Regions from separate parts of the Streptomyces sp. NPDC055013 genome, predicted to be linked through region 3. Evidence: riboswitches for the same ligand, from Rfam matches in the RefSeq annotation. Region 3 holds a riboswitch; each other region holds the start of a gene.
The links. A riboswitch is a leader RNA that binds a small molecule or an ion and turns the genes downstream of it on or off. The one in region 3 is predicted to bind cobalamin.
Positions count from the first base shown of each region.

Region 1: linked by a shared signal. The riboswitch ahead of ACWGDB_RS14660 (energy-coupling factor ABC transporter permease) and the one ahead of ACWGDB_RS07675 (ABC transporter substrate-binding protein) in region 3 are both predicted to bind cobalamin.
Region 2: linked by a shared signal. The riboswitch ahead of metE (5-methyltetrahydropteroyltriglutamate--homocysteine S-methyltransferase) and the one ahead of ACWGDB_RS07675 (ABC transporter substrate-binding protein) in region 3 are both predicted to bind cobalamin.
Region 4: linked by a shared signal. The riboswitch ahead of ACWGDB_RS14370 (ABC transporter substrate-binding protein) and the one ahead of ACWGDB_RS07675 (ABC transporter substrate-binding protein) in region 3 are both predicted to bind cobalamin.

Region 1 is NZ_JBSGVW010000009.1:209,137-214,643, reverse strand. It holds gene ACWGDB_RS14670 (non-ribosomal peptide synthetase) at 1-46, opposite strand, end outside; gene ACWGDB_RS14665 (Pls/PosA family non-ribosomal peptide synthetase) at 52-2,568, opposite strand; cobalamin riboswitch at 2,757-2,942, shown strand; gene ACWGDB_RS14660 (energy-coupling factor ABC transporter permease) at 2,973-3,680, shown strand; gene ACWGDB_RS14655 (energy-coupling factor ABC transporter substrate-binding protein) at 3,692-4,072, shown strand; gene cbiQ (cobalt ECF transporter T component CbiQ) at 4,079-4,828, shown strand; gene ACWGDB_RS14645 (ATP-binding cassette domain-containing protein) at 4,825-5,507, shown strand, end outside.
Region 2 is NZ_JBSGVW010000001.1:470,687-476,193, reverse strand. It holds gene aceA (isocitrate lyase) at 1-335, shown strand, start outside; gene aceB (malate synthase A) at 439-2,037, shown strand; gene ACWGDB_RS02025 (3-hydroxybutyryl-CoA dehydrogenase) at 2,034-2,903, shown strand; cobalamin riboswitch at 3,122-3,345, shown strand; gene metE (5-methyltetrahydropteroyltriglutamate--homocysteine S-methyltransferase) at 3,514-5,507, shown strand, end outside.
Region 3 is NZ_JBSGVW010000004.1:298,519-304,025, forward strand. It holds gene ACWGDB_RS07660 (ATP-grasp domain-containing protein) at 1-379, shown strand, start outside; gene ACWGDB_RS07665 (MDR family MFS transporter) at 372-1,637, shown strand; gene ACWGDB_RS07670 (class I SAM-dependent methyltransferase) at 1,606-2,355, shown strand; cobalamin riboswitch at 2,409-2,588, shown strand; gene ACWGDB_RS07675 (ABC transporter substrate-binding protein) at 2,664-3,656, shown strand; gene ACWGDB_RS07680 (FecCD family ABC transporter permease) at 3,653-4,768, shown strand; gene ACWGDB_RS07685 (ABC transporter ATP-binding protein) at 4,765-5,507, shown strand, end outside.
Region 4 is NZ_JBSGVW010000009.1:144,779-150,285, reverse strand. It holds gene ACWGDB_RS14375 (FecCD family ABC transporter permease) at 1-981, opposite strand, end outside; gene ACWGDB_RS14370 (ABC transporter substrate-binding protein) at 978-2,030, opposite strand; cobalamin riboswitch at 2,091-2,271, opposite strand; gene ACWGDB_RS14365 (methylmalonyl-CoA mutase family protein) at 2,403-4,205, shown strand; gene scpA (methylmalonyl-CoA mutase) at 4,205-5,507, shown strand, end outside.

The DNA of each region.
Region 1 (5,507 bases), on a different contig from region 3:
GCCAGAACGCCCGGCCGGCCGCCGCGGTCGCTGTCGTGGACGTCATGGATGTCATGGGGCCGACCTCGTCTCGTCCTCGCTGTACGAGCGGATCGGCCGGGCCGGATTCCCGCCCCACCGGTCCTCCTGCGGGACCGTCTCGCCCTTCATCAGGAAGGAGTCCGGGGCGAGCACCGCACCGTCGCCCACCGTCACGCCGTAGTGGACGAAAGCGCCGACCCCGAGGGTGCAGCCGGAGCCGATCGTGCTCCGGTCGGACTTGAAGGCGCCGTCCTCCTGCGAGTGGCACTGGATCACGCTGCCCAGGTTGAGCGTGCAGCCGTCCCCGATGGCGGCCATGGCCCGTTCCGTCAGGAAACAGCCGTCGTCGAAGACCATGCGGCCGAGCCGCACCCCCAGCAACCGCCATACCACGTTCTTGAACGGGGTGCCGTTGAGCATCCTCACGTACGTCTCCGACGGCACCTTCCAGTAGCGCTCGTGCTGCCAGAAGTCCCTGGTGTAGATCGAGCAGAACAGGGGCTTCAGGGGACAGACCGCCGTGACGACGCGTTCGAGCAGCACGAAGTACGCGATGGTGAACGGCACGACGAGGATGTCGGCCAGCATGATCCCCGTCACGCCGAGCGGCCCGTACATCTCCGCGGCTGCTGTGACGAGCAGGATGAGTGCGAAGGCAAAGATCCAACGCGACAGCAGGTACCACGCCATGGTGGCGACGTTGTGCCTGTTCTTGGCGGCAAGGCCGTGCCGCAGTTCCTCATCGCCCTTGAGCCGGTCGAACGTGCTGTCCCGCAGAACCGAACGCGGAATCTCGAAGCTGGGCGAGCCCAGCAGCCCGACCCCCTCGCGGACCTCCCCGTCGACCGGCACCATCACCTTCGTCGCGAGCAGGCAGTTGTCGCCGGTCCTGCCCCGCGTGGGGTACGCGATCCGGTTCCCGAGGAAGTTGCGCGGCCCGATCGACACCCGGGACACCCGGAAGGCGGTACTGGAGAAGTCGGCGTTCATGATCGACAGGCCGTCGGCGATCATCGTGCCGCGCCCGACGAAGCTCAGATAGGGCGTCTCGTGCTTCATCTCGGTGCCGAAGTTCGACCCGGTCTGATGGACGCGGGAGAGGTCGTACCCGAGGCTGCGCAGGTAGTGGACGATGGCGGAGCTGTCACCGAACAGGCGCTTAAGGAAGCGCCAGTTGGTCAGAAGCGTGATCGTCCGGTGCGCCTCGAAGCGGAAGCCGTACAGACGGTAGGTCCTGCCCGGCTTGATGGCCAGGCTGAGCAGCCGGGGCAAGGCGGTCAGGACGAGGAGACCGGCGGGCACGGCGCCGAAGACGAGCACGAAGGACATCGCCAGGGCTTCGAGGTAGAACGTCCCGTCGGCGAAGACCGCGGGTCCCGGCTCCAGAGCCGTGCTGAGCTGGGGGACCTCGACGAGCAGCGCGGCCACACCGCCGACCGCCAGGGGTATGTACACGACCAGCGCGAGCAGCAGCTGCAGCACGCTGTGGGTCGCCCTGCGCACCGCACCGCAGCGGAGCTGCCCGACCACCTGGTAGTCCACGTCGGTCCGTTGGGCCGGGGACCCGTGCCAGTGCTCGCCATCGGGCACCGCCTGCCCGCGGTGCAGCGAGGAGGCGTGTCCGAGCTGGGCCCCGTCGCCCAGCGCCGTGTCGATGTCGAGGACGGTGGCCTCGCTGACCAGCACGTTCCTGCCGAGGGTGACGGGGCCCGTCTGGATCTGTCCGGCGTGTGCCCGGTAGCAGGAGAAGAACGAGTCCTTGCGGACGACCGCGCCGTCACCGATGGTGAGCAGGTCGGTGCACACGGGCACGTTCCGGGAGAGGACGACGGCGCCCCGCCCGACCTTCGCGCCCAGTGCCCTGAGGTAGAGCAGGTAGAGCGGGGAGCCGCTGAACAGCACCATCGGGTCCGCCCGCACCAGCGTCTTGACGATCCAGAAGCGGACGTACCTGACGCTCCAGACGGGGATGTGCTGAGGCTTCCAGCGGCCCACGAAGGTCCACTTCACAAGGACGGGGAGGACACACAGGACCAGGAAGGCCGCGCCCCCGAACACGAGCGAGCGCAGGTACACATCGAGTACGCCCGACCCTCCGGAGATCCACCCGTACCCCAGGGCGGTGCCGAAGGCGAGTAGGTAGGCGTACGCCAGGAAGGCCAGGAACTGCAGGGCGCCGCACAGGACGTACTGCCGCTTGCCCGCCGCGGACCTGACCGGCTCCGGGGCCGGCGACTCCGGCGCCGGGGCCACGGCCGCGGGCTCCGCCAGAGGCACCGGCTCGGCATCCGCGAGCGCCGTCGCCAGGCTCCTGATCGTCGGGTGCCGATAGACGTCCCTCATCGACACCGACGGCAGATCAGCGCGCTTCCTGACACGTGCGCAGAAGTGCGCCATCACCAGCGAGTCGGCACCCAGGTCGTCGAAGAAGTGCCCCTCGACCGGCACCTGCTCGGTCCGCACGACCTCGGCCAGCACCGCGGCGAGGGTTCTCTCGATGGCGGCCGGTTCACCGCACCCGTCCAGCAGAGCCGTGGATTCCTCCATGCACTTGATTCGGCGCCGATACGCGGACAGATCACCCTATTCGCAAACTTTTAATACTCGATCCGCGTTCGATTACCCAGGGTGTGCATGTGGTTGCGGAGTCGGTGGACCGCCCAGCCCTGCCATGCGGCGGCCGAACGCTGCTTTCACGCCCCCTGGGCGCGCTTGTCAGCCACCCTGTGCGGGCACTACTGTCACCACGCCTTGGTGAACGGGAAATCCGGTGTGATGCCGGTGCGGCCCTCGCCACTGTGAATCGGGAAGTCCGGCTCCGGCCCTCACGGGCAGCCACTGGGTCCTTCGGGACCCGGGAAGGCGGAGCACGGGCGGTGGTACCCGTCAGCCAGGAGACCGGTCAAGGCACGTCAACCATCCACGAGGTGCTGGAGAGGGTCTGCTGAGCCATGCACATAGCCGAGGGTTTCCTCCCGCCGGCGCACGCGGTCGCCTGGGGCGTCGCGTCCGCTCCGTTCGTCGTCCACGGAGTCCGTTCGCTCACCCGTGAGGTCAGGGAGCACCCCGAGAGCACGCTGCTGCTCGGCGCCTCCGGAGCCTTCACGTTCGTCCTGTCCGCACTGAAGCTGCCCTCGGTGACCGGGAGCTGCTCGCATCCCACCGGGACCGGGCTGGGCGCCATTCTCTTCCGGCCACCGATCATGGCGGTCCTCGGCACCATCACGCTGCTCTTCCAGGCGCTGCTGCTCGCGCACGGCGGCCTGACCACGCTCGGCGCCAACGTCTTCTCGATGGCGATCGTCGGCCCCTGGGCCGGATACGCGATCTACAAACTGCTGCGCCGCTACGACGTGCCGCTGATGGTGGCGGTGTTCTTCGGGGCGTTCGTCGCCGACCTGTCCACCTACTGCGTCACCAGCGTCCAGCTGGCGCTCGCGTTCCCCGACCCGAGCAGCGGATTCCTCGGCGCACTCGGCAAGTTCGGCTCCATCTTCGCCGTCACCCAGATCCCCCTCGCGGTGAGCGAGGGACTGCTCACGGTGCTCGTGATGCGGCTGCTGGTGCAGTCCAGCAAGGGCGAGCTGACCCGGCTGGGCGTGCTCCTCACCAAGAAGCAGTCCCGGACCGAGACCGAGACCGAGGCGGTGGCCCGATGAGCAGGCGTCCGATGAGCAAGAACACGAAGATCAACGGCCTGCTGCTGCTCGTCGTGGCCGCGCTCGCGGTCCTGCCGCTCGCTTTCGGCCTCGGCGACCACAAGGAGGAGCCCTTCGCGGGCGCCGACGCCGAGGCGGAGACCGCGATCACCGAGATCAAGCCGGACTACGAGCCCTGGTTCTCGCCGCTGTACGAGCCGCCGTCCGGTGAGATCGAGTCGGCACTGTTCGCCCTTCAGGCCGCCCTCGGCGCCGGTGTCCTCGCCTACTACTTCGGCGTGCACCGCGGCAGGCGGCAGGGCGAGCAGCGAGCGCTGGAGCGGTCGGGGGACGCCGAGAGCGCGTCCGCCGGCACCGCGACCGCCGAGGAGTCCACGGCCGAAAGGGCCTGATCCCTCGTGCTGCCGATCGACGCGGCGGCGCACAGCAGTCGCTGGCGCCGCCGTCATCCGGTGGACAAGGCCGTCCTCGGGCTGGGTCTCACCGTGCTCGCGATCTCGCTGCCGCCCTGGCCGGGCGCCGCCCTGGTGCTCCTGACGTCCCTCGTGGTGCTGCTGGGACCGGCGGGCGTGCCGGGCCGGCGGCTGTGGCGTGCGTATCGCGTGCCGCTGGGCTTCTGCGTGACCGGCGCGGTCACCCTGCTCGTCCAGGTGGGCGGGCCGGAGGGCTTCGTGTCCCTCGCGGACGACGGTCCGCTGCGGGCCGGGGAACTGCTGCTGCGCACCTCGGCGGCTTCCCTCGGGGTCTTGTTGTTCGCCTTCACCACCCCCATGTCCGACCTGCTGCCCCGCCTGGTCAAGGCGGGGGTGCCCGCACCCGTCGTGGACGTCGCCCTCGTGACGTACCGCATGAGCTTCCTGCTCCTGGACTCCGTGCGCCGCATCCGGGACGCCCAGGCCGCCCGGCTGGGGCACACGAGCCGGGCCGCGGAGTGGCGTTCCCTGGCCGGCCTCGGCGCCACCGCCTTTGTACGGGCCTTCGACCGGGCCACCCGGCTCCAGGCCGGGCTCGCCGGGCGCGGCTACGACGGCACCCTGCGTGTCCTGGTGCCCGAGGCCCGCGTGTCCGTCCGCTTCACGGCCGCGAGTTGCGCCCTCCTCGCGGCGCTGGCCGCCCTCACCCTCGTACTGGAGAAGGCCCTGCCATGAGCGAGCCCACCGCCCTGGTCGCCCTGCGGGGCGCGTCCTACGCCTACGAGGACGGCCCCGTCGTGCTCAGCGGCCTCGACTTCGACGTGCGCGAGGGGCGCGCGCTGGCGCTGCTGGGCCGCAACGGCAGCGGCAAGACCACGCTGATGCGGCTGCTCAGCGGCGGGCTCAGGCCGCACGACGGCCGGTTGACGGTGCAGGGCACGCCGGTCACGTACGACCGCAAGGGGCTGACCCGGCTGCGGACGACCGTCCAGTTGGTGGTGCAGGACCCGGACGACCAGCTCTTCGCCGCGTCCGTCGCCCAGGACGTCTCCTTCGGCCCGCTGAACCTCGGCCTGTCCGACCCCGAGGTGCGGGTGCGGGTCGACGAGGCGCTCGCCGCACTGGACATCGGCGCGCTCGCCGACCGGCCCACGCATCTGCTGTCGTACGGGCAGCGCAAGCGCACGGCCATCGCCGGCGCGGTGGCGATGCGGCCGCGGGTGCTGATCCTGGACGAGCCGACCGCCGGGCTCGATCCGGACGGCCAGGAACGTCTGCTCGCCACCCTCGACGGGCTGCGCGCGAGCGGCACCACGGTGGTCATGGCCACCCACGACGTCGACCTCGCCCTGCGCTGGGCCGACGACGCGGCGCTCCTCACCCCGTCCGGCGCGCGCACCGGGCCGGCACCGGT
Region 2 (5,507 bases), on a different contig from region 3:
TCAACTGGAAGGCCGCGCTGGACGACGACCAGATCGCCAAGTTCCAGCGTGAACTGGGCGCGATGGGCTACAAGTTCCAGTTCATCACGCTGGCCGGCTTCCACTCCCTCAACCACGGCATGTTCGACCTCGCCCGCGGCTACGCCGAGCACGGCATGACCGCCTACGTCGACCTGCAGGAGAAGGAGTTCGCCGCGCAGGCCCAGGGCTTCACCGCCGTCAAGCACCAGCGCGAGGTCGGTACCGGGTACTTCGACCTGGTGTCGACGGCCGTCAACCCCACGTCGTCCACGACCGCGCTGGCCGGGTCCACGGAGGAAGAGCAGTTCCACTAGGCCACCCGGCCGGGAGCCTCGCCCACGGCTCCCCATGACCGAGCGGAGGGGACGGACGACCGTCCCCGTCCGCCCCTCCGCTCCCACCCGTCAGGAGATCCCGATGTCCACGACCGCACTGACCCATCACGTCCGCGTCCTCGTCGGTGCGGGGCACCGGCACGAGGAGATCCTCACGCCCGCCGCACTGGACTTCGTGGGCCGGCTGGCCGACGCCTTCGGCAAGCGCCGCCTGGACCTCATGAAGGAGCGCCGCAGGCAGGTGCTGAGACTGGCGTCCGGCTCACCACTCGACTTCCCGATGGTCACCTCCACCGTCCGTGCCGACCCCACCTGGCGGGTCGCGCCTCCCGCCCCCGGGCTGACCGACCGGCGCGTCGAGATCACCGGCCCCCCGGACCGCCGTATGGCCGTCAACGCGCTCAACTCCGGCGCCAAGGTCTGGATGGCGGACTTCGAGGACGCCACGGCCCCGCTCTGGGACAACGTCGTCGGCGGACAGCTCACCCTTCTCGACGCCGTCGAGCGCCGGATCGACTTCACCACGCCCGAGGGCAAGGAGTACCGGCTCGCGGACCCGGACAACCTCGCCACCATCATGGTGCGCCCACGCGGCTGGCACCTCGACGAGGAGCACCTGGAGTTCGACGGGCGGCCCGTGCCCGCCGCGCTGATCGACTTCGGCCTGTACTTCTTCCACTGCGCCCAGCGCCAGATCGACGCCGGGTACGGCCCGTACTTCTACCTGCCGAAGCTGGAGAACCGGTACGAGGCGCGCCTGTGGAACGACGTCTTCGTCCTCGCCCAGGAACTGCTCGGAATCCCCCGCGGCACGATCCGCGCCACGGTCCTCATCGAGACGATCACCGCAGCCTTCGAGATGGAGGAGATCCTCTACGAGCTGCGTGAGCACAGCGCGGGTCTCAACGCGGGCCGCTGGGACTACCTGTTCAGCCTCATCAAGACGTTCGGTCACCGCACCGACTTCCTCCTCCCCGACCGGGCGAAGGTGACGATGACCGCCCCCTTCATGCGGGCGTACACCGAACTCCTCGTCCGCACCTGCCACAAGCGCGGCGCCCACGCCATCGGCGGCATGGCCGCCCAGGTGCCCGGAAAGGACCCGGCCGCGAACGAGGCCGCACTCGCCAAGGTCCGGCTCGACAAGGAGCGGGAGGCCGAGGACGGCTTCGACGGCTCCTGGGTGGCCCACCCCGGGCTCGTCCCCACCTGCCACGAGGTCTTCGGCGGTGTCCTCGGTGAACGGCCCCACCAGATCGACCGTACCCGCGACGACGTCGAGGTGACCGCGGCCGACCTGCTGTCGGTGCGCAGGATCAGCGGGCCGCCGACCGCGGAGGGCGTGCGCACCAACATCGCCGTGGCGCTGCGCTACTTCGCCGCCTGGCTGCGCGGCCAGGGCGCCGTCGCGCTGGACGGCCTCATGGAGGACGCGGCCACCGCCGAGATCGCCCGTGTGCAGGTCTGGCAGTGGCTCCGGCACCGGGTGATCGACCGGGAGACGGTGCTGCGGCTGCTCGACGACGAGGTCGTCGCGCTCGGCGCCGAATACCCGTGGGCGCCCGTCGACGAGATCCGCGCGCTGTTCGAACGGACCGCGCTGGCGGGCGAGTTGCCGCTGTTCTTCACCCCGGACGCGTACACGCGGCACCTCGTCAAGCGGACGGAGGCCGGGGCATGAGCGGGGGCATCCAGCGCGTCGGCGTGGTCGGCGGCGGGCAGATGGGGGCCGGGATCGCCGAGGTGTGCGCACGGGCCGGACTCGACACCGTGATCTGCGAAGTGGACGCGATCGCGGCCCGCGCCGCCCGGGACCGGGTGGCGGCGTCACTCGACCGTGCCGTGCACCGCGGCAAGCTGGAGGAGGCCGCGGCGCGGGACGCCCTCGCCCGCCTGGTCTTCAGCGGCAGCCTGGACGAGCTCGCCGACCGGCAGCTCGTCGTCGAGGCCGTCATCGAGAACCCGGCGGCCAAGACCGAGGTCTTCGCCGCCCTCGACAAGATCGTCGAAGACCCCGAGGCGGTGCTGGCGACCAACACCTCCTCACTCCCCATCATGCGGCTCGGCATGGCGACCGGCCGGGCGGACCGGGTGGTGGGCCTGCACTTCTTCAACCCGGTGCCGGTGCTGCCGCTGGTCGAGATCGTGACCTCGCTGCACACTTCGGAGGCGACGATCGCCGCGGTCGAGGACTTCGCGACCCGAGCGCTCGGCAAGACCGTGATCCGCTCCCAGGACCGGGCAGGTTTCGTCGTCAACGCCCTGCTCGTCCCGTACCTGCTGTCCGCGGTCCGGATGGCGGAGTCCGGCTTCGCCACCGCCGCCGACATCGACACGGGCATGGAGCTGGGCTGCGCCCACCCCATGGGCCCGCTCAGGCTCGCGGACCTGATCGGCCTCGACACCGTCGCCTCGATCGCCGAGTCGCTCTACGACGAGTTCAGGGAACCCCTCTACGCCCCTCCCCCGCTGCTTCAGCGAATGGTGGAGGCGGGGCTGCTCGGCCGGAAGGCCGGCCGCGGGTTCCACATCTACGACCAGGACTGAGGGCCTGGTACGACGCGGGCTGAGGGGCCCGCGTCGCCGCCGGGGATGAGGGTTCCCGCGCGGTGGACACAGGGGAAGGGCGGGAAGCGCGTATGCGGCGCGCTTCCCGCCCGGTGGCGTTGGGACCCACGGGCGCTCGGCGCAAACGCGGCACTCGGGTGTCCCATTTCACCATCCGAATGACGGACGCCGTCCTTCCCTCCGAGGTGCCACCCCGTAGGCTGACCGGTGCAGCTGGTTCGCCCCGCCCGCCAGGTGGGATGCGTCGCAAGAGGGAACCCGGTGGGAATCCGGGACTGCCCCGCAGCGGTGAGTGGGAACGACCGCCGTCATGAGCACTGGGCCCGACGAAAAGGGCTTGGGAAGCGACGGCCAGTAGGTGTCCTCCGGTCAGGAGGACGTGCCCGCGAGTCCGAAGACCTGCCAACTGCCCGTGTGCGGACCATTCCGCGCATGGAGATCTCGGTGACCTCGAGGGCGGGTCGGCGTACATACCAGGCGGACGACCGCGCTTTTGCCGCGCGGGGTCGGTTCCGTCCGGTTCGTCACCCCTTCGCGCTCTCGTCCCGTCCCCGGGATCTCAGGGATTCATCTCGCGAAGGAGATCTCCGTGACCAGCAAGTCCGCAGCCGCGGCAGCACGGGCCACCGTGTACGGCTACCCCCGCCAGGGCGCGAACCGGGAACTGAAGAAGGCGATCGAGGGCTACTGGAAGGGCCGCGTCACCGCCGACGCTCTCCGCTCCACCGCCGCCGAACTGCGCGCCGCCAACTGGCAGCAGCTCGCCGAAGCCGGCGTCCACGAGGTCCCGACGGGCGACTTCTCGTACTACGACCACGTCCTGGACACCACCGTCATGGTCGGCGCGATCCCCGAGCGCCACCGGGACGCCGTCACGGCCGACACCCTCGACGGTTACTTCGCCATGGCGCGCGGCACGCAGGACGTGGCGCCGCTGGAGATGACGAAGTGGTTCGACACGAACTACCACTACCTGGTGCCGGAGTTGGGCCCGGGCACCGTCTTCACGGCCGACTCGGCCAAGCAGGTCGCCGAGCTGAAGGAGGCCCTGGCGCTGGGCCTGACCGCCCGCCCCGTCCTGGTCGGCCCGGTCACCTACCTGCTGCTCGCCAAGCCCGCCCCCGGTGTGCCCGCGGACTTCGAGCCGCTCACCCTCCTGGACCGCCTGCTGCCGGTGTACGCCGAGGTCCTCGCCGACCTGCGCGCGGCCGGCGCCGAGTGGGTGCAGCTCGATGAACCCGCACTCGTCCAGGACCGCACCCCGGCCGAGCTGAACGCCGCCGAGCGCGCCTACCGTGATCTCGGTGCCCTCACCGACCGTCCCAAGCTGCTGGTCGCCTCGTACTTCGACCGGCTCGGCGACGCCCTGCCCGTACTGGCCAAGGCCCCGGTCGACGGGCTTGCCCTGGACTTCACCGAGTCCGCCGCCGCCAACCTCGACGCACTCGCCGCCGTGGGCGGGCTGCCCGGCAAGCGCCTGGTCGCCGGCGTGGTCAACGGCCGCAACATCTGGGTCAACGACCTGGAGAAGTCCCTGTCCACCCTCGGCACCCTGCTCGGGCTGGCGGACCGGGTCGACGTGGCCGCCTCCTGCTCCCTCCTCCATGTGCCCCTGGACACGGGCCTGGAGCGGGACATCGAGCCACAGGTCCTGCGCTGGCTGGCCTTCGCGAAGCAGAAGACCGCCGAGATCGTCACCCTCGCCAAGGGCCTCGCCCAGGGCACCCACACCATCGCCGCCGAACTCGCCGCCAACCGGGCCGACCTGGCGTCCCGCGCCGGCTCGCCGATCACCCGTGACCCGGACGTCCGCGCCCGCGCCGCCGCCGTCACCGAGGCCGACGCCCGCCGCTCCCAGCCGTACTCCGAACGTGCCGCCGCCCAGCGCGCCCACCTCGGCCTTCCCCTGCTGCCGACCACCACCATCGGCTCCTTCCCGCAGACCGGCGAACTGCGCACCGCACGCGCCGACCTGCGCGGCGGGCGCATCGACGCCGCGGGGTACGAGGAACGCATCAAGGCCGAGATCCAGGAGGTCATCTCCTTCCAGGAGAAGACCGGGATCGACGTCCTCGTGCACGGCGAGGCCGAACGCAACGACATGGTCCAGTACTTCGCCGAGCAGCTCACCGGCTACCTCGCCACGCAGCACGGCTGGGTCCAGTCCTACGGCACCCGTTACGTCCGTCCGCCGATCCTGGCCGGCGACATCTCCCGACCCGAGCCGATGACGGTGCGCTGGACCCAGTACGCCCAGTCCCTCACCGACCGCCCGGTCAAGGGCATGCTCACCGGCCCGGTCACCATGCTCGCCTGGTCCTTCGTCCGCGACGACCAGCCACTGGGAGACACGGCCCGGCAGGTCGCCCTCGCCCTGCGCGACGAGGTGGGCGACCTGGAGGCGGCCGGGACTTCCGTCATCCAGGTCGACGAACCCGCGCTGCGCGAGACACTGCCCCTGCGCTCCGCCGACCACCCGGCCTACCTGGCCTGGGCGACGGAGGCGTTCCGGCTCAGCACGAGCGGCGTGCGTCCGGACACCCAGATCCACACCCACATGTGCTACGCCGAGTTCGGTGACAT
Region 3 (5,507 bases):
GTCGCTCGGAGTCAATGTGTACGAGGCGATGGTCGAGGCCGCACTCGGCCGCCGCCCCCGCCTGATGGACGCGTACCTGCCGGGCGGCCCGGCCGTGGCCTTCGTGCTGGGCTACCCTTCCGCGCCCGGTGTGTTCAGCGAGGTCACCGGGCTCGACCGGCTGGCGGACCTGCCGGGATCGCCGTCCTGGTACCCGGTCAAGCGGATCGGCGATCCCATCGAGCACCTGACGGACAGCCGGGGCTACGCGGGCATCGTCTACGCCGAGGGCGAGACGGCCGAACTCGCCACGCACCGGGCGGTCGCCGCGGCCAACGCCGTACGGGTACTCACGGAACCGTTCCCCGTCCACGCCGACCGGACGGCGCCCGGTGGGTGAACGCACCAAGGGCGCGGGGGAATTGCGGACCGCGCTGTCCTCGCTCGACGGCCCCCTGCGCTTCCTGCTGTTCAGCTCGTTCCTGATTCCGCTCGGCAGCTTCATGGTCCTGCCGTTCATGTCGGTGTTCCTGCACGAACGGCTCGGGATGGGGCTCGGCACGGTCGGCGTGGTGCTCGCCGTGGCGTCCTTGGTGCAGTTCTCCGGGGGGATCGCGGGCGGAGCCCTCGCGGACCGGATCGGGCTGCGCCGCACGATGGTGTGGGCGCTGATCGTGCGCACGGCAGGGTTCGTCGGCCTCCTGGCGGCTCTGCGCTGGCCTCCGTTGGCCGTCCCGGCGCTGGTCCTGACGTGCTGCGGCGCCGCACTGTACCTGCCCGCCAACAAGGCGTACCTGGTGCGGGGCGTGGACGACGAACGCCGCCCCGCGTTCCTGTCGGCGGGCAACGCCGCGCTCAACGCGGGCATGGCGGTGGGTCCGCTGGTCGCAGGCCCGTTCGTGCTGTCCTCGCCGGGCTGGCTGTTCGTCACCGTCACGGCACTGTTCATCGTGGTCACGGCCGGCCACGCACGGCTCCCCGCGGCTGCCGGGGACCGTCCGTCCGCCGCCGGGGCCGCGCGGCAGGGACTGCTGGCCGGTGTGGCGGTCGTACCGTTCGCGGCCAACGCCCTCGCGTTCTACCTGTACTTCCACTTCCAGCACTTCCTGGCGGTGTACGCCGTCGAGCGGGCCTCCAGCGAGTTCTACAGCCTGGTGCTGCTGCTCTGTTTCACGCTGGTCATCGTCGTGCAGCCGCCGGCGTCCGGCCTGATCCGCCGCATGCCGTACGCCACGGCCCTCGCGGTCGGCTTCGCGGGGCTGGCCGCCGGGTTGGCCGTGCTCGCGATCGGCAACCGTCCGGCCCTGTTGGTCGGCGGCGCCCTGATCACCCTGGGCGACATCGTGCTGTTCTTGAAGAACGACCTGGAGGCCCTGCAGCGCAGTCCGCGTTCCGACGCCGTTGTCTTCGGTCAGCAGCGGCTGGCCGCCGGCCTGGGCGCGTGCGCGAGCGGGGTGCTCGGCGGGCAGGTGTACGGCCTCGGCGAACGTGCCGGGAACACCGGCTGGTTCTGGCTGCTGGCCGCCGCCCAGTGCCTGCTGCTCCCGCCGGTACTGCTGACGCTGCGCGGTCACACGGACAAGCAACCCCTCCCCCATCACGACGACGAAGGAGCACTGAGGCCGCATGACACGGACGGGCGGGTTCCTGGACGATGACTTCTGGACCGAGTTCCACGACTTTCTGTTCTCCGAGCAGCGCTACACCCAGGCCGAGGAGCTGCTCGGCTCCTCTCCCCTGCTCTCCTTTCCCTCCGGCGCACGGGTGCTGGACCTGTGCTGCGGGCCGGGCGTGTTCACCGTCCCGCTCGCTCAGCGCGGCCATGACGTCACCGGGGTCGACCTGAGCCCCGCCATGCTCGAGCGGGCGCGGAAGCGGTCCGCCGACGCCGGTGCGCACGTCACCTACGTACGGGCCGACGCACGGGAGTACGAGGCCCCGGGCCACTTCGACGTCGCCCTCAACATGTTCACGTCGTTCGGCTACTTCGAGGACCCCGCCGACAACGCCCGGGTCCTGCGCACCCTGCACACCTGCCTGGCGCCCGGCGGCACCCTGGTCCTGGACCTCGCGGGCAAGGAACTGCTGGCCCGCAGGGTGACCCCACCGAAGGTGGTCCGGCGCGGCGACGACCTGATGGTGCAGACCGACACCGTGCTGGACGACTGGGCGCGGCTGCGCAGCGACTGGGTGCTGGTCCGGGGCGAGCGGGTGACTCGGGCCGCGCTGGTGTGGTTCGTCTACAGCGCCGTCGAGTTGCGTCGGATGGTCGAGGAGGCGGGGTTCGGCCGGGTCGAGGTCTTCGGCGGCTTCGACGGCCGCGCCTACGACGAGAACGCCGAGCGGCTGGTGTTACGGGCGGTACGTGAGGGGTGATGAGGTGCGGGGGCGTGCGGCCGGCCTCGCACGCTCTGTTGACCTCGACTTGAGGGAACGTAATATCACCGGGTCATCGCCGCGACGGGAGACAGGAAGCCGGTGCGAGTCCGGCACGGTCCCGCCACTGTGACCGGGGAGCGTCCCTCTCGACACGCCACCGCGCGCCGCGCGGCAAGGCAGGGGGACGTAGATCCGGGAGTCAGGACACTGGCCTGTCGCGGGCCCGTTCCGAGGAGCGCGGACTCCCCAGGAGGCTCTACGTGTCCAACGCGCCAGCGCGTCCCCATGCCCTTCTCCCCACCCGCCTGCGCGGCGCCGCCCTGCGCACCGCGGCCGTGGCCCTGTCGGCGACCCTGCTGACGGCGGGCTGCGGCTCGTCCGGCACCGCCCAGGATCCGAAGGCCGCGGCGTCGTCGCGCAAGGGCTTCCCCGTCACGATCGACAACTGCGGCGTGAAGACGACCTACGACCGGCCGCCGTCGCGGGTGGTCACCATCCACCAGCACCCGGCGGAGCTGATGCTCTCCCTCGGGCTCAAGGACCGCATGGTGGGCACCGCCTTCCCCGACTCGGACGTGCTGCCCGCGCTGGCGAAGGACTACGAGGCCGTCCCCGAACTCGCCGCGAAGGAACCGTCCTTCGAGAAGATCCTCGACACCGAGCCCGACCTGGTCTACGGCGGCTACGGCAGCGCGTTCGACGAGAACGAGGGCCGCTCCCGCGAGGCGTTCGCCGACGCCGGCATCGACACCTATCTCAACCGCGAGTACTGCGGCAAGAAGCAGGTGACGATGAAGGACACGTACGACGAGATCCGCACCGTCGGCAAGATCTTCGGTGTCTCCGACCGGGCCACCGAGCTGACCGCCGACCTGCAGAGCCGGGTCGACAAGGCCGCCACCGCCGTCGAGGACGAGCCGCGGGTGCCCGTATTCGTGTACGACAGCGGCGACAAGACGGCGTTCACCGCGGGCGGCAAGAGCCTCGGCACCGAACTGATCCGCCTGGCCGGCGGCAAGAACGTCTTCGCCGACCTGGACGACGTCTTCGGGGACGTCTCCTGGGAACAGGTCGTCGAGCGCAAGCCGGAGGTCATCGCCATCTACGACTACGCCGATGCCGGAAGCGTCGAGCAGAAGAAGAAGTTCCTGCTCGCCCAGCCCGCCCTCGCCGACGTGCCGGCCATCAGGAACAAGCGGTTCGTGGTCCTGCCGCTCACCGCGACCCTGGTCGGCGTCCGGTCGGCGTATGCCGTGGAGGACCTGGCCCGCGGCCTGCACCCCGAGAGCTTCCGGTGACGGCTTCCGCCACGGACACGCCGAGTGACGCGGCAGCCCGGCGCCCGCCACGGAGTCAGCGGCGGGCGGGCCGGGGGAACCTCGCGGCCGCCCTGATCGTCCTCGCCGCCCTGCTGGTGGTCTCGGCCACCGTGGGCCTGGCCGTCGGGTCGGTGCAGGTACCGCCCGGGCAGGTGTGGGGCATCGTGACGCATGCGCTGGGCGCCGACTGGACGCAGCCCGACTGGTCGCGGGCGCGGGAGACCATCGTGCTGGACGTGCGGGCGCCGCGTGTGCTGCTCGGGGCTGTGACCGGTGCGGGGCTCGCGGTGGTGGGCACCGCCATGCAGGCCCTGGTGCGTAACCCGCTCGCCGAGCCGTACCTGCTGGGAGTGTCCTCGGGAGCGTCTCTGGGCGCGGTCTCGGTGATCGTGTTCGGGGCCAGTCTGTTCGGCCCCGTGTCCCTGTCGGCGGCCGCGTTCCTCGGCGCGCTGGGCGCGCTGCTGCTCGTCTACGCCACCGCGCGCACCGGCGGCCGGATCACCTCGGTGCGGCTCGTGCTCTCGGGGGTGGCGATCGCGGCGGTGCTCACCGCGCTGCTCGACCTGCTGCTGCTCACCACCGACCGGGGCAACGAGGCCCGCGCGGTCCTCGCCTGGACCCTGGGCGGCCTCGGCGGCGTGAACTGGGGCACCCTGTGGCTGCCCAGCGCGGGCCTGCTGGTCGGCATCGCCGTGCTCATGGTGCAGGCCCGCAACCTGAACCTGCTGCTGGCAGGCGAGGAACCCGCCACCACCATGGGGTTGGACGTGGCCCGCTTCCGCGCCCGCATGTTCGTGCTGCTCTCCCTGGTCACCGGTGTGCTGGTGGCGGCGGCCGGACCGATCGGCTTCGTCGGCCTGATGCTGCCGCACATCGTGCGCCTCTTCGTCGGCGGCGACCACCGGCGCGTCCTGCCGACGGCCGCGCTCGGCGGAGCGGTGTTCCTCATCTGGGCCGACATCGCGGCACGTACGGTCGCCGCGCCCCTCGAGATCCCGGTGGGGGTGCTCACGGCGCTGTGCGGCGGACCGTTCTTCCTGTGGCTGATGCGCCGGGACGCCCGGCGGAGCACCGACCGAGGAGTGGCATGACCGCGACCGAACTCGTCGTCGACGGTGTCACGCTCACCGCGGGTGCGCACCGCCTGGTTAAGGACGTCTCCCTCGTCGCCCGCGCCGGCGAGGTGATCGGCCTGGTCGGCCCGAACGGCAGCGGCAAGTCCAGCCTGCTGCGCTCCGTCTACCGTGTCCTGCGACCCGCCGACGGCCAGGTCCGCGTCGACGGCACCGACGCCTGGTCGCTGCCCGTGCGACGGCTGGCCCGTACCGTGGCGGCAGTGGTACAGGAGTCGGGCGCGGACTTCGATCTGACGGTCCGCGAGGTCGTCGCCATGGGCCGTACGCCGCACAAACGGCTGCTGGACGGTGACACGGCCGAGGACGCCGCGTTGATCGATTCAGCCCTCACGACGGTCGACGTGACCGACCTGGCCGACCGCCCCTTCGACAGCCTCTCCGGCGGCGAACGCCAACGCGTGGTGATCGCCCGGGCGCTCGCCCAGCAGCCCTCACTCCTGGTCCTCGACGAACCGACCAACCACCTCGACATACGCCACCAGTTGCAAGTCCTCGGTGCCCTGAGGCACCTGCCCGCCACGGTCCTGGTAGCCCTGCACGACCTCAACCTGGCCGCGTACTACTGCGATCGCCTCTACGTCCTGAACGACGGCGAGGTCACCGCATCCGGCACTCCGGCCGACGTCCTCACGCCGCGGCTGCTGGCCGAGGTGTACGGAGTGGAGAGCGAGGTCGTGATCCATCCACGCACGGG
Region 4 (5,507 bases), on a different contig from region 3:
GATGAAGGCAGGTACGCCGATGAGGGACGTGACGACGCCCACGGGGACCTCCTGGGGGTCGAGGACGGTGCGGGCGGCGGTGTCCACCCACACCAGGAAGACGGCCCCGGTCAGTGCCGTGACCGGCAGCAGGCGGGCGTGACCACAGCCGGTGAGGGCGCGGGTGGCGTGCGGCAGGACCAGGCCGACGAAGCCGATCGCGCCGGCGCAGCTGACCAGGGCGGCGGTGAGCAGCGCGGTCGCGCAGAGCAGGACCAGCCGGGTACGGGCGACGCGGACGCCGAGCCCGGCGGCGGCGTCGTCCCCGAAGGCGAAGGCGTCCAGGGTGCGGGCGTACCCGAGGCAGACGGCGAGGACGACGGCCAGTACGGCGGTGCACAGCAGCACCTGTCCCCAGTCGGCGCCGGTGAGCGAGCCCAGCAGCCAGAACAGCACGGCCCGGGTGGTGTCGGCGTCGGCGGAGGTCAGCACGATGAACGAGGTCAGCGCGGAGAACAGCTGCATGGCCGCGACCCCGGACAGCACGACCCGGTCCGTGCTGCCGCCGAGGACGTGGCTGAGCAGCAGCACCATGGCGAAGGAGAGCAGCGCGCCGAGGAAGGCGCCCGCCGACAGCGACACCACTCCCCCGCCGACCCCCAGCACGACCACGGCGACTGCTCCCGTGGACGCGCCGGACGACACCCCGAGGACGAACGGATCGGCCAGCGGATTGCGCAGCAGCGACTGCATGACCGCCCCGCACACGGCGAGTCCGGCGCCGCACACCGCGGCGAGCAGCGTGCGCGGCATGCGCAGGTTCCACACGATGCCGTCCCGCAGCGGCGCCAACGTGCCCTCGCCGAGGCCGAGATGGGCGGCCACGGACGCCCACACGTCCGCCGTGGAGATGTCGGCCGGCCCGATCGTCACGGCGACTGCGACCGACGCGAGCAGCGCGGCCAGGCCGCCGAAGGTCAGCAGCGGCGTACGGACGCTCACTCGGCGGGCCCGGCGAGCCCGAAGTCGCGCAGGCTCGCGGCGACCTTCTCGATCCCTTCGACCGTGCGGATGGACGGGTTCATCGCCTGCCCGCTGAGCAGGACGTACCGCTTCTTCTTCACGGCGGTCAGATTGCGGGTGGCGGGATTGGTCTCCAGGAAGCGGATCTTGGCCTCGGCGGTCTCCGCGGTCTGCTGCTTGCGCGTGAGGTCGCCGATCACGAGGACGTCGGGGTCACGGTCGGCGACGGTCTCCCAGCCGATCTGGGGCCACTCGTCGTGGGTGTCGGAGAAGGAGTTCCGCGCGCCGACGGCACGGGTGACGGCACCCGGCGCGCCGCAGCAGCCGGCGAGGTAGGGCGACTGGGAGTTGGCGAACCAGTACATGAGGGTGACATCGGAGGCGTCCAGCCCTGCGGTGGACTTGCGCACCCGCTCCTTCAGCTCGGCGACGAGCTTGTCGCCGCGCTCGGCGACACCGAAGGCGCGGGCCAGGTCGCGTATCTCGCCGTACACGGTGTCGAGGGTGAGCGGGGTGGAACGCGAGCCGTCGCCGCCGCTGTCGTTGTCCTTGCCCGCCGAGCAGTCGGAGGGCGAGACGTAGGTGGGCACGCCCAGCTTCTCGAACTGCTCGCGGGTGGCGACGCCGCCCTTGCCGAGGGTGGAGACGAAGGAGGAGGTCACGAAGTCGGGTTCGGCGTCCAGGACCTTCTCGAAGGAGGGCGCGTTGTCCGCGAGCCGCGGCACGGAGGCGTTCGCCTTCTCCAGGCCCTTCATCACCGGGTCGGTCCAGGTCGCCGTGCCGGCCACACGGTCGGCGAGGCCGAGGGAGAGCAGGATCTCCGTGGTGCCCTGGTTGAGGGACACGGCCCGCTTCGGGGGCGCCTTCAGGGTGACCTTGTGGCCGCAGTTGTCGAGGGTGACGGGGTAGCCCGCGGCGGCGGACTTCCCGGAGTCCTCGGTACTGCCGCTTCCCGAGCCACCGCACGCGGTGAGCAGGAGGGCGGGCGCCAGCAGCAGGGCAGCGGGACGGAGGGCAGAACGGTACACAGGCGTGCCTCGGTTGTCGGGGCTCGTACGCGGAGCCTGGCCTTCGGACGTCCTCCGCGCGCGGGCGTGGAGGTGCCAGCAGGTCTTCGGACTCGGGTTCGTCCCGACGGGGCGCCTTCCCGGTCTCCCAGTGGCGTGCGTCTGTGCCCCGCCGGTCCCCCTCACCGCTGCGCGTCAGCTCCGGATTCGCACCGGATTCCCTGGCCTCGGGTGTGGCTCGACTGGCCCTCAGAGGCTATCAAGGCCGGGTCGTTCGAGCGGGCGCCCGGAGGGCCCGACAGACCGCGGAGACCCAGGTCACAATCTGGAAGAGGGCAAGGTCACAGCCGTGCCCTCTGCTGCTCCTTTGATGATCTGACCTAGCATCCGAGCATGACGGTCCTGCCTGACGACGGGCTCTCGCTGGCCGCCGAGTTCCCTGACGCAACCCATGAGCAATGGCAACGCCTGGTGGAAGGCGTGCTGCGCAAGTCGGGCAAGGACGTCTCGGGCCCGGCTGCGGAAGACGCTCTGTCCACTGCGCTGGAGGACGGGCTGCGCACCCGCCCCCTGTACACCTCGCGCGATGCCGCGTCCGACTCCGGTCTGCCCGGATTCGCCCCCTTCGTCCGCGGCGGTCGCGCCGAGGGCAACACGGTGGGCGGCTGGGATCTGCGGCAGCGGCACACGGCGCTGACGGACGGCCTGGTGCTCGCGGACCTGGAGAACGGCGTCACCTCGCTCTGGCTTGTCCTCGGCGAGGGCGGCATCCCGGTGTCGTCGCTCGGTCGCGCCCTGGAGGGCGTCTACCTCGACCTGGCCCCTGTCGTTCTCGACGCCGGCGCCGACGTGGAGCCCGCCGCGCGGGAGCTGCTGCGGCAGTACGAGGAGCGGGGCGTCGCCAAGGAGGCGGCGCGCGGCAACCTCGGCGCCGACCCGCTCGGCCACGAGGCCCGCACGGGCACGTCCTCGGAGTTCGCGCCGGTCGCCTCCCTGGCGCGGCTGTGCGCCGAGGAGTACGCGGGGCTGCGGGCGCTGACCGTGGACGCGCTGCCGTACCACGAGGCCGGCGGCTCGGCCGCCCAGGAGCTGGGCTCCTCGCTGGCGACCGGCGTCGCGTATCTGCGTGAGCTCACCGAGGCGGGGCTGACCGCCGAACAGGCGTGTGCGCAGCTGGAGTTCCGTTACGCGGCCACCGCCGACCAGTTCCTGACGATCGCCAAGCTGCGCGCCGCGCGCCGGCTGTGGGCGCGGGTGACCGAGGTCTGCGGGGCGCCCAGCGCTCAGGTTCAGCATGCCGTCACCTCGCCGGTGATGATGACGCGCCGGGACCCCTGGGTGAACATGCTGCGCACTACGGTCGCCACGCTGGCCGCCGGGGTCGGCGGCGCCGACTCCGTGACCGTGCTGCCCTTCGACCACGCGCTCGGCCTGCCGGACGCCTTCGCCCGGCGCATCGCCCGCAACACCTCGACCATCCTCATCGAGGAGTCGCACCTGGCCCGGGTGATCGACCCGGCGGGCGGCTCCTGGTATGTGGAGACCCTCACCGACGAACTGGCCCGCGCGGGCTGGGAGTTCTTCCAGCGGATCGAGCGGGCAGGCGGCCAGGCGGCCGCGTTGCGCACCGGGCAGCTGGGCCAGGACCTGGCACAGACGTGGGAGGCCCGCACGGGCAAGCTCGCCAAGCGGCGCGAACCCATCACCGGCGTCAGCGAGTTCCCGAACCTCACCGAGCCGCCCGTGGAGCGTGCGCCCGCGCCAGCGCCCCGGTCCGGGGGCCTTCCCCGGGTCCGCCGCGACGAGGCCTACGAGGCCCTGCGCGCCCGCTCCGACGCCCACCTGGCCGCCACCGGCGCCCGGCCCCGGATCTTCCTGGCCGCGCTCGGCCCGGCCGCCGCCCACACCGCGCGCCTCACCTTCGCCTCGAACCTCTTCCAGGCGGGCGGCGTCGAGCCGGTCACCGAGGGCACCTTCGAGGACAGCGGTGCCACGGAGGTGTGCCTGTGCTCCAGTGACGCCCTCTACGAGGAGCAGGCCGAGACGGTGGCCGCCGAGTTCAGGTCGGCGGGCGCCACGCACGTGTTCCTCGCGGGCCGCCCCGGGCAGTACACCGATGTCGACAGTTACGTCTTCGCGGGCTGTGACGCCGTCGCCGTACTGTCCGCGACCCTCGACCGCATGGGAGTGTCCTGATGGGAATCCCCGACTTCACCGGGATCGAGCTGGGCACCCCGGCAGCCGGCGGCGGCGCCGACGAGTGGCGCACGGCCGTCAAGCAGGCCACGGGCGGGGACGAGCTCCTGTGGGAGACCCCGGAAGGCATCGCGGTCAAGCCGCTCTACACCGGCCGTGACCTGGAGGGCCTGGACTTCCTGGGCACCTACCCGGGCATGGCGCCGTATCTGCGCGGCCCGTACCCGTCGATGTACGTCAACCAGCCCTGGACGATCCGCCAGTACGCGGGCTTCTCCACCGCCGAGGAGTCCAACGCCTTCTACCGGCGTAACCTGGCGGCCGGCCAGAAGGGCCTGTCGATCGCCTTCGACCTGCCCACGCACCGGGGTTACGACAGCGACCACCCGCGCGTGACGGGCGACGTCGGCATGGCGGGCGTGGCGATCGACTCGATCTACGACATGCGGCAGCTCTTCGACGGCATTCCGCTGGACAAGATGACCGTGTCGATGACGATGAACGGCGCCGTGCTGCCGGTGCTCGCGCTGTACATCGTGGCGGCGGAGGAACAGGGCGTACCGCCCGAGAAGCTGGCCGGGACCATCCAGAACGACATCCTCAAGGAGTTCATGGTCCGCAACACCTACATCTATCCGCCGACGCCGTCGATGCGGATCATCTCCGACATCTTCGCCTTCACCTCGCAGCGGATGCCGCGCTACAACTCCATCTCCATCTCCGGATACCACATCCAGGAGGCCGGCGCGACGGCCGACCTGGAGCTGGCGTACACGCTCGCGGACGGCGTCGAGTACATCCGCGCGGGCCGGGAGGCCGGCCTGGACGTGGACGCGTTCGCGCCCCGGCTGTCGTTCTTCTGGGCGATCGGCATGAACTTCTTCATGGAGGTCGCCAAGCTGCGGGCGGCGCGGCTGCTGTGGGCGAAGCTGGTGAAGCAGTTCGACCCGAAGAACTCCAAGTCGCTGTCGCTGCGCACCCATTCGCAGACCTCGGGCTGGTCGCTGACCGCGCAGGACGTGTTCAACAACGTCACGCGCACGTGTGTCGAGGCGATGGCCGCGACGCAGGGCCACACCCAGTCGCTGCACACCAACGCCCTCGACGAGGCGCTCGCGCTGCCGACCGACTTCTCCGCACGCATCGCCCGCAACACGCAGCTGATGATCCAGCAGGAGTCGGGCACGACCCGGGTCATCGACCCGTGGGGCGGCAGTGCCTATGTGGAGAAGCTGACGTACGACCTCGCCCGCCGTGCCTGGCAGCACATCCAGGAGGTCGAGGCGGCGGGCGGCATGGCCA